DNA from 4 places in the Streptomyces sp. NPDC030245 genome. Region 3 is predicted to be linked to each of the others. Evidence: riboswitches for the same ligand, from Rfam matches in the RefSeq annotation. Region 3 holds a riboswitch; each other region holds the start of a gene.

Region 1 (3,189 bases), on a different contig from region 3:
CGCGTCGACCTGCTCCTGCGGCAGCTCGCCGAGCGCGGCCCGGGTCACCGCGCGGGCGTACTCGGAGGTCTGCAACAGGCCGGGAACCACGGACGTCTCCAGCGTGCGCACCCAGCTGGCCTGTGATTCCAGGCTGATGAAATCGCGGTAGGTGGCGGGCAGCAGACCGCGATAGGCCTTCCACCAGTGATGGCGCCCCGCGCCGGGATCGTCGGCGCCGGCGAACGCGATGAGCAGCTCACTGCGCTGCGGGTCCTTGACCTGATATGCCTCCATCAGCAGCCGTACGTCGGCGGCTTTCACGCCACTGCGGCCCGTTTCGATCCGGCTCACCTTGGACTGGTGCCAGCCGACCTTGGCCGCGGCCTCGCTGCTGGTGAGTCCCGCGTGAGCGCGCAGGGCGCGCAGGGCGGCGCCGAGCTGACGACGGCGCACCGCGGGGCCGTACTGCATGCCCGTCTCCTTTCGGACGGAGCCGTCGGATCTCCCGGCGGCGGGGCAGGGCAGTACGCGAGATTAGAGGAAGTACCGCTCTCACGCCCAAATACGGTCTGCCTTAGCAGAGTTCACCGCTTCGAGCGACAGATATATGCACATCTCGGTGGATCGCCACCCGTGACCGGCCAAGGAGTGGCAGGCTGGCGCGAAGCACCAGTCCGGGACTGTCCTCGAGTCATCCGCCGCGAGCCGGAGACCGGTCCCGGTGGGAAAGGGACAACGTCGCCATGGCAGACCACCAGGAAGCCTCCGTCACCCTGCCGAGCGATCCTGTCTCGGTCCCCGCCGCCCGGAAATTCGTCTCCCGCGTGCTCGCGGAATGGGGCCTGCCCGGCGACGCCGAGGTGGCCGACACGATCAGGCTGATCGTCTCCGAACTCACCACCAACGCCGTGCAGCACACCCTGGGCCAGTCGCCCACCTTCACCGTGGACCTGGAGCTCGACCGTGACGAGCAGCTGCGCATCGGTGTCACCGACAGCCACCCCCGCTACCCCAAGCGGCTCCCTGCGGCCGTCCAGCAGGACAACGGCCGCGGCATGGTCATCATCCGCTGGCTGGCGGCCGAGTGCGGCGGCAGGCTCTCTGTCAGCCCCACCGACGAGGGCGGCAAGACCGTGTGGATCGCGCTGCCCTGGCAGCCACCCGTCCAGCGCGGCTCGCGTGACGACGCCCGCTGACCGGTTCGGCCGGGGCCCGCGAGTGCCGCGCTGGACGGTGCGGTCAGCGCACCCTGCCGTACCAGACGCTGTTGGACCAGATCTTCTCCAGGCGCACCACGGTCCCCCTCTTGGGAGCGTGCCAGATGCGGTTGTTACCCGCGTAGATCCCGACGTGGTAGACGTTCCGTCCGGAGTGGAAGAACACCAGATCACCACGGGTCCGCTGGGACCTGGAGATGTGCTTGGTCTTGTTGTACTGCGCGGCGGCCGTGCGAGGCAGCTTCTTGCCCGTCTTCTTGAACGAGTAGAGCGTCAGGCCCGAGCAGTCGAACCGGTTGGGTCCGGCCGCCCCGTAGCCGTACGGGGAGCCCTTCTTGGACGCCGCGATCTTGAGCGCCTTCGTTCCGTGTGTCGCTGCCTCGGCCTCCGCCGTGAGCCCGGGGGCCACGACGGTGCCGCCCACGACGGCGAGCGTGAGGGCCGATGCGGCCCCCGTCCTGCTGAGCAGCGACGGAACATGATTCAGCGCGGTCATGCGCAACCCTTCGTCAGCCGCCTGTGAAGGATGACCTGTCGGGTTCGGGCAGGCGAAGATGCCCGGCCGCGTCGTGCTCTGCGGCTTAACCCCAAGGGCGTCGTCCGGACTTCCCGGACGGGCCCGTCGTACCTGGGTCCTCCACTCCTGCCGTTGCACAGATGTCGACCGGTCATCCGGGTGGCGGCAGGACTCGGCGTCCGCCCGGACCGCCCCGCCGCTGTGGCGGGGGCTTGTCGTCGGAAGGGATCTTGACCCGAAACAGGTCCGAAAACCGAGTCGAAACGGTGTTTTGTGAGGCTACTCACGACTGACCTGTTCAGGTGGACACTGCCGAATTCGGCGTTCCGCCGCCCTCTCTGACGACCGCTCGACCAGCAGCGGAATGCATAATTCCGCCCCTGCTGTACTCGCCGGACGCAACTTCGGACCGTGCGGATAAGGACGCGTGGGTACGCCGTCCGGGGTAGCCCGACTGGTCCGTTTCGAAGTCGCCCCGGACGTCCGGGCGTCGGAAGCGGGGGCGCCCGACGGAATTTCAGGAGCCTTGCGGGGGCGGCACGGTGAGTCGTCCCGCCCGCCGCTCGCCATCGAGGACGCGCAGCGCCCGGACCAGCGTGGGCGTGTGCATCTCAGTCTCGCCCCGCTGGTGCATGAGGGCGAGCGCGTCCCGCAGCGCGACCGCCCGGCCGACCAGGGCCTGGGCGGCGCGCAGACCGCGGTAGGTGTGCTCGGTGCGGGCCGGATTGATGCGGCCGAGCAGGTCGACGACTTCGAGATAGCGGTCGATCAACTCCGCCTCGGCGCGGGTGAGGGCGGGCAGGGGCGGCAGTTCGGGCGGCAGCATCGGTGGCTCACCTCGGGTCGCGGGCGGCGAGCGAGGCCTTGCGGCTCGGGATGATGCCGTCCACGAGCCCGTACTCCAGGGCCGCGGGCGCGTCGAAGATCTTGTCCCGTTCGACGTCCGCGGTGATCCGCTCCGGACTCTGCCCCGTGTGCCGTACGAGCATCTCCTCCAACTGCCGCCTGGTGCGCAGAAGTTCGTCGGCCTGGATCGCCAGGTCCGTGGCCTGGCCGTGGATCGGTTCGGAGACGGCCGGCTGGTGGATCAGAACGCGCGCGCCGGGCAGGGCGAACCGTTTTCCGGGGGTGCCCGCGGCGAGCAGGACGGCGGCGCCCGACGCGGCCTGGCCCAGGCAGATCGTCTCCACGTCGCAGCTGACGTACCGCATCGTGTCGTAGATCGCGGTCATCGCGCTGAACGAGCCGCCGGGGGAGTTGATGTACAGCGAGATGTCGCGGTCCGGCGCCTGGTGCTCCAGGTGCATGAACTGCGCCATCACGTCGTTCGCCGAGGTGGCGTCGACGGGCGCGCCGAGGAAGACGATCCGCTCTTCGAGGAGCTTCGAGTACGGGTCCATGGTCCGCGCCCCCGAACTGGTGCGTTCGGTGAACTCGGGCAGGACGTGTCGGGCAGACGGACGGGCGGACAGC
Region 2 (3,189 bases), on a different contig from region 3:
CGCGGCGCGCGCCGCGGCGAGCGGTTCGAGCAGCGTCCTGACCTCCAGGAGGTCGGCGGCCTCCTGCTCCGTGGGCTCGGCGACGCAGGCGCCCGCGTGCCTGCGGGTGACGACGAAGCCCTCGGCCTCCAGCGTGCGCAGGGCCTCGCGCACGGGCACCCGGGAGACGCCGTAGCGGCGTGCGAGGAGTTCCTCGGTGAGCCGGCCGCCCCTTTCGTGGACACCGGCGACGATGTCGTCCCGAATGGCCGTGCATACCGAGTGCGCGGGAACGCGCATGACCGGACCTCCGCCTTAATCCCCGCGAAACGCGGTCGACCGACGCTCATTCAGTGACTCTATTGCAGGGCGTCGGAATTCCGACGGCGGGCCGGAATTCATGGATATCTTTTGGCCAAGGGTCGTGCGAGGGCCACGCGAAAGCCCCGGCTCGGATCGAGCCGGGGCTTTCGAAGCTGTACGGGCCGTGCGTGCCGTACGGGGGGCCGCCGTCCGTCAGACGTTGACGCCGTGCGAGCGGAGGTACGCGACGGGGTCGATGTCCGAGCCGTAGTCGGCGCCGGTGCGGGCCTCGAAGTGGAGGTGCGGGCCGCTGGAGTTGCCGGTGGAACCGGAGAGGCCGATCTGCTGGCCCGGGGTGACCGTCTGGCCCACGGTGACGCTGAGGGACGACATGTGGCCGTACTGGGTGTACGTGCCGTCGTTCATCTTGATGACCACGTTGTTGCCGTAGGCGCCGCCCCAGCCGGCCTCGACGACGGTGCCGGAGCCGACCGCGTGGACCGGGGTGCCGGACGCCGCGTGGAAGTCGACGCCGGTGTGGCTGCCGGAGGACCACATGGCGCCGCCGGTCTGGTAGCCCGTGGAGACGTACGAGCCGCTGATCGGGGAGACGTAGGCGTTCAGGCGCTTGCGCTCGGCCTCGCGGGAGGCGCGCTCCTTGGCCTCGCGGGCCTCGCGCTCCTTCTTGGCCTTCGCCTTGGCCTCGGCCTCGGCCTTCCGCTTCTCCTCGGCGGCCAGCTTCCTGGCGGCCTCTTCGGCCTTCTTCGCGGCGGCGGCGTCGTCGGCGGCCTCCTGCTGCGCCGCGGCCTGCGCGTCGATGCTCGCGGCGAGCGAGCCGCCCACGGATATCGCCTGGGTGAGGCCGGTGTGCTCCATGGCCGCCTCGTCGGGGGCGGCGAGCGCCGGGGCCGCGAGGCCGCCGATGACACCGGTGGTGGTGAGCGCCGCGACACCGGCGACGTTCGCGGTGGTACGCGTCAGGCGGCTCGGACGACGGTGCTTCCCGGTGGCACGGGTGAACGCCATGTGGCGGGTGTTCCTTTCCTTCCCTCTCGCCTACCGGGTTAGCTGACGGGTTCGGAGCAGGAAGGTCTCCTACGGATCCCTCGCCTCACGGCAAGGTGCCCGATTCACCCCAGGGGACATGTGGGTCCCCGGCTCCCCTGGCTCGCGCCGTACGGGGACTCGGCGATGACTGTCCGGTGCCGCGGATGCGGCGTACTGCGCGACGAACAGCCGGGTCGACGCTAAACGGGCCGCCTTCAATCGACAAACAGAAGTCGCTTTTTGTAGCGCACGCCACACGGCAGACAGGCAACCACCATATGAATTCGGACATATGAGGACCCCGGCACCTGAAGCGGTCACCGGGGTCCCGATATGTCCTGACCGTCACTCAGCTGGTGACGACATTCACTTCGCCGAGGCCGAGGGCCCTGACGGGCTCCTCGATCTGCGCGGCGTCCCCGACCAGGATCGTCACCAGCCGGTCCGCCGGGAAGGCGTTCACGACGGCGGCGGTGGCCTCCACGGTGCCGGTGGCGGCCAGCTGCCGGTACAGCTGCGCCTGGAAGTCGTCCGGCAGGTTCTGCTCGACCTGGTCGGCGAGGGTGGCCGCCACGGAGGCCGCCATCTCGTACTTGAGCGGGGCGACGCCCACCAGGTTCTGCACGGCCACGTCGCGCTCGGCGTCCGTGAGGCCCTCGGCGGCGAGGACGCGCAGGACCTTCCACAGGTCCTCCAGCGCAGGCCCCGTGTTCGGGGTGTCGACGGAGCCGCTGATGGCGAGCATCGCGGCGCCCGAGCCGTCCGGCGCCGAACGCAGGACCTGGCTGAACGCCCGTACGCCGTAGGTGTATCCCTTCTCCTCGCGCAGGACGCGGTCGAGACGCGAGGTGAGGGTGCCGCCCAGGCAGTACGTGCCGAGGACCTGGGCCGGCCAGACGCGGTCGTGCCGGTCGGCGCCGATGCGGCCGATCAGCAGCTGCGTCTGGACCGCTCCGGGGCGGTCCACGATGACGACGCGGCCGCGGTCGTCGGCGGTCACCGGCGGCACCGGGCGCGGCTCGCCCGGGGAGCCCGTCCAGGCGCCCACCGTGTCCGCGAGGACGGCGTCCAGGTCGGTCCCCGTCAGGTCGCCGACCACGACGAGGGTGGCCGTGGCGGGGCGGACGTGCTTCTCGTAGAAGGCGCGCACCGCCGCCGAGTCGATGGCCGCGACCGTCTCCTCGGTGCCCTGGCGGGGGCGCGACATGCGCGAGGTCGCGGGGAAGAGCTCCTTGGAGAGCTCCTTGGCGGCGCGGCGCGCCGGGTTGGCGGCCTCGTGCGGGATCTCGTCGAGGCGGTTGCGGACGAGCCGCTCGATCTCGCCGTCCGCGAAGGCGGGGGCCCGCAGGGCGTCGGCGAGCAGGCCGAGCGCCTTCGGCAGCCGGGAGACCGGGACCTCCAGGGAGACGCGTACGCCGGGGTGGTCGGCGTGCGCGTCCATGGTGGCGCCGCAGCGGTCGAGCTCGGCGGCGAACTCCTCGGCGGAGTGCTTGTCGGTGCCTTCGTTGAAGGCCCTCGCCATGATCGTGGCGACACCGTCGAGGCCCTCGGGCTCGGCGTCCAGGGGCGCTTCGAGGTTGATCTCGACGGCGACGACCTGCTGGCCCGGGCGGTCGCAGCGCAGCACGGTGAGGCCGTTGGGCAGCGTGCCGCGCTCGGGCGCCGGGAAGGCCCAGGGCTTGGCGGGGCCCGCCTGGGGCTGGGGGTGGAACTGCATCGTCGCGGCCTCGGTCACTTCGCCGCCTCCTCTTCTTCCTCAGCGGCCTCTGCGCCCTCGTCGGCGGCAGTCACGGGTTCGTACACGAGCACCGCGCGGTTGTCGGGGCGCAGGCGGGCCCCCGCGACCTGCTTGACCTCTTC
Region 3 (3,189 bases):
TGCCCCTCTTCGGCACGTTCAGGATGCGGCGCAGCGGGACCGCGTCCTCGGGGTTGGCGAGAACGCGCAGGTAGGCCAGCACATCGCGGACCTCCTTGCGCTCGTAGAAGCGGACGCCGCCGACGACCTTGTAGGGCAGGCCGACGCGGATGAAGATCTCTTCGAAGACACGGGACTGGGCGTTCGTCCGGTAGAAGATCGCGACGTCGCCGGCCTTGGCCTCGCCCGCGTCGGTGAGGCGGTCGATCTCGTCGGCGACGAACTGGGCCTCGTCGTGCTCGGTGTCGGCGACGTATCCGGTGATGCGTGCGCCCTCGCCCTGGTTGGTCCAGAGGTTCTTGGGGCGGCGGCTCTCGTTCCGCTCGATGACCGCGTTGGCGGCGGTCAGGATCGTCTGCGTGGAGCGGTAGTTCTGCTCCAGGAGGATCGTCGTCGCGTCGGTGTAGTCCTCCTCGAACTGGAGGATGTTGCGGATCGTGGCGCCGCGGAAGGCGTAGATGGACTGGTCGGCGTCGCCCACCACGCACAGCTCCGCCGGGTCGTCCCCCTCGCCTCCGGAGGGGCCGACCAGCTCGCGCACCAGCGCGTACTGCGCGTGGTTCGTGTCCTGGTACTCGTCCACCATGACGTGCCGGAAACGGCGCCTGTAGTGCTCGGCGACGTCCGGGAAGGCGCGCAGCAGGTGGACCGTCGTCATGATCAGGTCGTCGAAGTCCAGCGCGTTCGCCTCGCGGAGGCGCGACTGGTACATGGCGTAGGCCTGGGCGAGGGTCTTCTCGAAGCCGTCGGCAGCCTGACCTGCGAAGTCCTCTTCGTCAATCAGCTCGTTCTTCAGGTTCGAGATCTTGGCGCTGAACGACTTCGGCGGGAACTTCTTCGGGTCGAGGTCCAGGTCGCGGCAGACCAGGGCCATGAGGCGCTTGGAGTCCGCGGCGTCGTAGATCGAGAAGGAGGAGGTGAAGCCCAGCTTCTTGTACTCGCGGCGGAGGATGCGGACGCAGGCGCTGTGGAAGGTGGACACCCACATCGCGTTCGCCCGGGGGCCGACGAGCTGCTCGACGCGCTCCTTCATCTCGCCCGCGGCCTTGTTCGTGAAGGTGATCGCGAGGATCTGGCCGGGGTGCACGCCGCGCTCGGCGAGGAGGTACGCGATGCGGTGGGTCAGCACACGGGTCTTGCCGGAGCCGGCGCCGGCCACGATGAGCAGGGGGGAGCCGGCGTGCACGACGGCCGCGCGCTGGTTCTCGTTCAGCCCGTCGAGGAGCGACGCCGGGTCGATGACCGGGCGCGGGGCGCCGTCGCGGTAGTGCGACTCCCGGGTCATGGGCGCGTCGAACTTCCCGTCGAACAAATCGTCCGGAATGGGCTCCGGAGCGCTGTCCTCGGGCGGCGGCGGAGGCGCTTCGTCCGCGGCCCGGGAGGGCTGCAGGTCCGCCAGGAAGCTGTCATCAAAGAGGCTGCTCATCGCCTCCCGAGTCTAGGCGGCCCCACTGACAACCCGCTGCGGTTCCGGACACACCCCGGCCTTCCTACGCCTCTTCCTACGCCGCGCTCGCACGCGATCACACTCCGCTACGCCTCCACCCCCTCGCCGCCCTGCCCGCATCAAGGGCCTCGTAAAGTCACGAAAATGTATCGGGCATATCGAACATCAACCTTCACAGGAGTGACACGGGTTGGCTAGCGTGCCCGGCGGGCCACTCGCCCCCCACCGGCGAACCCCGCCGGGAACGGGTGGCCTCCGCCGAGTCCGACGTGTTCGGAGCCGGGGACCCACCAGAACCTTGGGGTGAATCGGTCCCGTACGAAGTACGGGACTGTAGGGCAGCCTTCCGAACCACCCGCCCGAACCCGACAGCTAACCCGGTAGGCGGTCTACGGAAGGAGTCGCCTCCCTTGGCGTCGCACCGCAAGCCGCGGACCCGTACAACCGGCATACGCACGGCCCCCGCCATCGGCATCACGACGGCAGCCCTCACCTCCGTCGCCCTCCTGGCACAGAGCGCGCAGGCGGCGCCCTCCGCGCCGACGAAGCCCAGCCTCGAAGAGGTCCAGAAGAAGGTCGACGAGCTCTACCAGCAGGCCGGCGTGGCCACCCAGAAGTACAACTCGGTCAAGGAGCGCACCGACAAGCAGCGCAAGAAGGTCGACCGCCTGCTCGACGACGTGGCCAGGCGCACGGATGAGCTGAACGACGCACGCGAGGAGCTGGGCTCGTTCGCCGCTGCCCAGTACCGCACGGGTGCCGTCTCGGAGACGGCCGCGATGATGCTCGCCGACGACCCGCAGGGCTACTTCGACCAGAACCACCTGGCGGACCGGCTGACCTCGCGGCAGAAGAAGGCGGTCGACGACTACCAGGCGCAGCAGGCGTCGGCGACCGAGCAGCGTACGAAGGCCGCGAAGAGCCTCAAGACGCTGAGCGACTCCCGGGACGACCTCAGGACGAGCAAGCGGACCGTCCAGAAGAAGCTGGGCGACGCGCGTGAGCTCCTTTCGAAGCTGACCGCCGAGGAGAAGGCGCGGCTCGCGGAGATCGAGCGGAAGAAGAAGCAGGAGGCCAAGCGCAAGGCCGAGAAGCTGGCCCGCGAGCAGGCCGCGGAGGCGGAGCGCGAGCGGAAGGCCGAGGAGGCGGCGCAGCGGGAGAAGGAGCGGGAGGCCGACCAGGGCTCTGGTTCCGGATCCGGCTCCGGTTCTGGTTCTGGTTCCGACGCGGGCTCGGGTTCGGACTCCGGTTCCGGCTCCGGCTCCGGAAGCACCGACGGCAGCTACGCCACCAAGGCCGCGAAGGTCATCGATTTTGCGGAGGGTCAGATCGGCAAGCCGTACGTCTGGGGCGCCACCGGCCCCGACTCCTACGACTGCTCCGGACTCACCCAGGACGCCTGGAAGGCCGCGGGGATCTCCCTGCCGCGCACCACATGGGACCAGGTCAAGGTCGGCACGACCGTGAAGACCGCCGATGCCAAGCCGGGTGACCTTGTGTTCTTCTACGACGACATCAGTCACGTGGGGATCTACATCGGCAACGGCAAGATGATCCACGCCCCGAAGCCGGGCGCGAACGTCCGCGTCGAGTCGATCTATTACATGCCGATCCACAGCGTGGTACGCCCCGCTTGAGAACGAAGGCCCCTCGCAGCAGCGAGACGCCCCCTCTACGCGCGCGTGGCCCGCATCCTCCCCGGA
Region 4 (3,189 bases), on a different contig from region 3:
TGGGTGGAGCGCGGTGATGGGCGCGGAGTCGGCGGGAGACAAGCGGTGGGGCAGCGAGGAGTACCCGGCGACAGGGGGGCCAGGGGGGCCAGGGAAGCCAGGGGGGCCAGCGGGACCGAGCGTGCCTTCGTGCGGGTTCTGCCCCTCCTGCTGCTCATCGTCGGTGCCGGCTACGACATCGCGACCCCGCCGGAGTTCACCGCCGCTCCGCTCTTCACGGCGGCCCCGCTGATCGCCGCTCCCTTCTACTCCCTGCTCAGCACCGTCCTGACCGGCGTGGCGGCCACCGGCGCCGTCCTCTTCCTGCACTACGGCAACAGCGTCAGCAGCCATGTCGAGACCGTCACCGAAGTGGTCACCGTGGCGACCGTCGCCGCCCTCGCGATCGTGATCAACCGTGTCGTGCGCCGCGGCAACGACCGGCTCGCCATCGCCCGTTCCATCTCCGAGGCCACCCAGCGCGCTGTGCTGCCCGCGCCGGATCCGCGCATCGGCGGCCTGGACATCGCGGCACGGTACGAGGCGGCGCAGGCCGACGCGTTCATCGGAGGGGATCTGTACGCGGTGCAGGACACCCCGCACGGCGTGCGGCTCATCGTCGGCGACGTACGCGGAAAGGGCATGGGCGCGGTCGCGGCGGTCGCCGTCGTCATCGGCGCCTTCCGGGAGGCCGCCGAGCAGGAGGCCACCCTGGAGGCGGTGGCACAGCGACTGGAGCGGGCGCTGGCGCGCGAGGGCACCCGGCGCGACGGACTGGACGCGTTCGAGGGGTTCACCACCGCCGTCCTCGCGGAGATCCGGCACGCCGAGGGTTCCGTACGCCTGATCAACCGCGGGCACCCGCCGCCGCTGCTGCTGCGCGGCGACGGGCGGCTGTGCGTCATGTCGCCGAGCGAACCCGCGCTGCCGCTCGGCATGGGCGACCTGGGGGTCTGGCCGGACCGGGCGGACGAGTCGGAGTTCCCGCCCGGCGCGACGCTGCTCTTCTACACCGACGGCCTGTCGGAGGCGCGCGACGCGGCGGGGGAGTTCTACGATCCCGCGGCGCGGCTCGGCGGGCGGATCTTCCCGGGCCGGGGCGGCCCGCACGCGCTGCTCGCCGCCCTCGCGGGGGAGGTGCGGCGGCACACCGGGGGCGCCATGACGGACGACATGGCGCTGCTCGCGGTGCGGCGGCCCGCGGCCGGCGATGCGGAGGTCACCGCCGGTGACTGAAGTACACCGCTCCGCATAACGACTGACACACTGTCAAGAAAATGTAAAGCTCCGGTGTTTGAAGACCGGGGGTCAACTCGCCCCGGTCCGCACCTTCGTGTCCCGGTACGTACGGCCGATGAGCGTTAACGATCAACCGGAACGGCTTGGAATACGGACCCCCTGTCTATTAACGTTCGATAACGCAGCGCGGTCGTCCCAGCCGTCACTCGAGGCGGCTCCGCGCGCACGCGCCTAATCCCGCAAGGGAGCCGGGGAACCACCAACTTGGGGTGAATCGGGCAGCTGTGCCTCCGTGCCAGGTGCTCGTAGGAGACCTTCCTGCTCCGAACCCGTCAGCTAACCCGGTAGGCGAGAAGGAAGGAAAGGAGCGCGCCCCAGTGGCGTCCAACCGGCCTGCCCCCCGAGCCGTGTACGTTCCGAATGACGACGACTTCGGCGCGTACGACGAGGGCCCCCTCGCCTCCTCCGAGGAGTGGAACCCCACCGAGGAGTCCGTCCGCCCCGTCCGCGGCCGGCACCGCGTGCACAAGAAGAGCGGCGGCGGACTCGCCCGCAGCTCCACCGTGCTCGGCGTGGGCGTCATCGCCGCCGTCGGTGCGGGCGGCATCGCCACCGCGCAGGACGGCAAGCCGCCGGTCGCCATATCCCTGCCCGACCTGCCGGGCGTGGGTGCCGTCGCGGACTCGCTGCCGGCTGCCGAGTCCCTGCCGGGCGTCGGCGCGCTGATGTCCGACGACGCGCCGGAGACGACCACGGCCGCGGCCGCCGCTCCGCTCACCGCAGCCGGGGTCGGCGCGGGCGACGCCGAGCAGGGCACCACCGACGCGGGCGAGGCGCTGCGCGCCCGCATCATGCAGCAGGCCGAGAACCAGCAGGAGCAGGCGGACACCGCCGTGCGCACGGCCGCCGAGGAAGCCGCGGTCAAGAAGGCCGCCGAAGAGGCCGCCGAGCAGCAGAAGGCGGCCGAGAAGGCGGCGGACGCCAAGGCCGCGGCCAAGAAGAAGAAGGAGGAGGAGGCCCGCAAGGCGAAGGCCGAGGCCGAGCGCCGCGCCAAGCTCGCCAAGAGCTACGCCCTGCCCACCTCCTCGTACACCCTCACGTCGCACTTCGGTGACGCCGGTTCCATGTGGTCCTCCGGGCACCACACCGGTCTGGACTTCGCCGCTCCCACGGGTACCCCGCTCAAGGCCGTGCACACCGGCACCATCAAGGAGGCCGGCTGGGCGGGCGCCTACGGCTACCGCACCGTGCTCGAACTGGAGGACGGCACGGAGGTCTGGTACTGCCACCAGTCCTCGCTCAACGTGAGCGCGGGTCAGAAGGTCAGCACGGGCGACGTCATCGGCCGCGTCGGCGCGACCGGCAACGTCACCGGTCCCCACCTCCACATGGAGGTCCACACGCCCGGCGGCTCCGGGATCGACCCGCTCGGCTGGCTTCAGAGCAAGGGCCTGAACCCCTGAGAGCCTGTGCCTGACCCCTCTGAAAGACTCCGGCGGTCCTGGCGACAACCCCCCGACGCCAGGGCTGCCGGTCCCGGGAACGGAATGGTGTTTCCGGTGGTGGTGTTGGAGAACGTATGACTTCTCTTCGCCAGCTTGGCTCCTCCGACCTCGAGGTCTTCCCGCTCTCCCTCGGCGGCAACGTCTTCGGCTGGACCGCGGACCGGACGGCGTCCTTCGACGTCCTCGACGCCTACACCGCGGCCGGCGGCAACTTCATCGACACCGCCGACGTCTACTCGGCGTGGGCGGAGGGCAACCGGGGCGGCGAGTCCGAGACCCTCATCGGCGAGTGGCTGGCCGAGCGCGGCAACCGCTCCGACGTCGTCATCGCCACCAAGGTGAGCGCGCACCCCGAGTACAAGGGCCTCTCCGCGGCCAACGTCAAGGGCGCGGTCGACGCCTCGCTGCGCCGCCTCGGCACCGATTACATCGACCTCTACTACACCCACTACGACGATCCTTCGGT

The links. A riboswitch is a leader RNA that binds a small molecule or an ion and turns the genes downstream of it on or off. The one in region 3 is predicted to bind cyclic di-AMP.
Region 1: linked by a shared signal. The riboswitch ahead of ACZ4Z4_RS33005 (C40 family peptidase) and the one ahead of ACZ4Z4_RS28815 (C40 family peptidase) in region 3 are both predicted to bind cyclic di-AMP.
Region 2: linked by a shared signal. The riboswitch ahead of ACZ4Z4_RS09240 (M23 family metallopeptidase) and the one ahead of ACZ4Z4_RS28815 (C40 family peptidase) in region 3 are both predicted to bind cyclic di-AMP.
Region 4: linked by a shared signal. The riboswitch ahead of ACZ4Z4_RS32835 (M23 family metallopeptidase) and the one ahead of ACZ4Z4_RS28815 (C40 family peptidase) in region 3 are both predicted to bind cyclic di-AMP.

What each region holds. Positions count from the first base shown of each region.
Region 1 is NZ_JBVICF010000015.1:13,464-16,652, reverse strand. It holds gene ACZ4Z4_RS33015 (helix-turn-helix domain-containing protein) at 1-453, opposite strand, end outside; gene ACZ4Z4_RS33010 (ATP-binding protein) at 726-1,178, shown strand; gene ACZ4Z4_RS33005 (C40 family peptidase) at 1,222-1,695, opposite strand; cyclic di-AMP (ydaO/yuaA leader) riboswitch at 1,699-1,875, opposite strand; gene ACZ4Z4_RS33000 (hypothetical protein) at 2,234-2,542, opposite strand; gene ACZ4Z4_RS32995 (ATP-dependent Clp protease proteolytic subunit) at 2,550-3,189, opposite strand, start outside.
Region 2 is NZ_JBVICF010000003.1:148,909-152,097, reverse strand. It holds gene ACZ4Z4_RS09245 (GntR family transcriptional regulator) at 1-279, opposite strand, end outside; gene ACZ4Z4_RS09240 (M23 family metallopeptidase) at 496-1,308, opposite strand; cyclic di-AMP (ydaO/yuaA leader) riboswitch at 1,321-1,483, opposite strand; gene ACZ4Z4_RS09235 (M16 family metallopeptidase) at 1,679-3,064, opposite strand; gene ACZ4Z4_RS09230 (M16 family metallopeptidase) at 3,061-3,189, opposite strand, start outside.
Region 3 is NZ_JBVICF010000011.1:318,644-321,832, forward strand. It holds gene pcrA (DNA helicase PcrA) at 1-1,465, opposite strand, end outside; cyclic di-AMP (ydaO/yuaA leader) riboswitch at 1,733-1,888, shown strand; gene ACZ4Z4_RS28815 (C40 family peptidase) at 1,897-3,123, shown strand.
Region 4 is NZ_JBVICF010000014.1:243,542-246,730, forward strand. It holds gene ACZ4Z4_RS32830 (PP2C family protein-serine/threonine phosphatase) at 1-1,215, shown strand, start outside; cyclic di-AMP (ydaO/yuaA leader) riboswitch at 1,437-1,584, shown strand; gene ACZ4Z4_RS32835 (M23 family metallopeptidase) at 1,596-2,681, shown strand; gene ACZ4Z4_RS32840 (aldo/keto reductase) at 2,798-3,189, shown strand, end outside.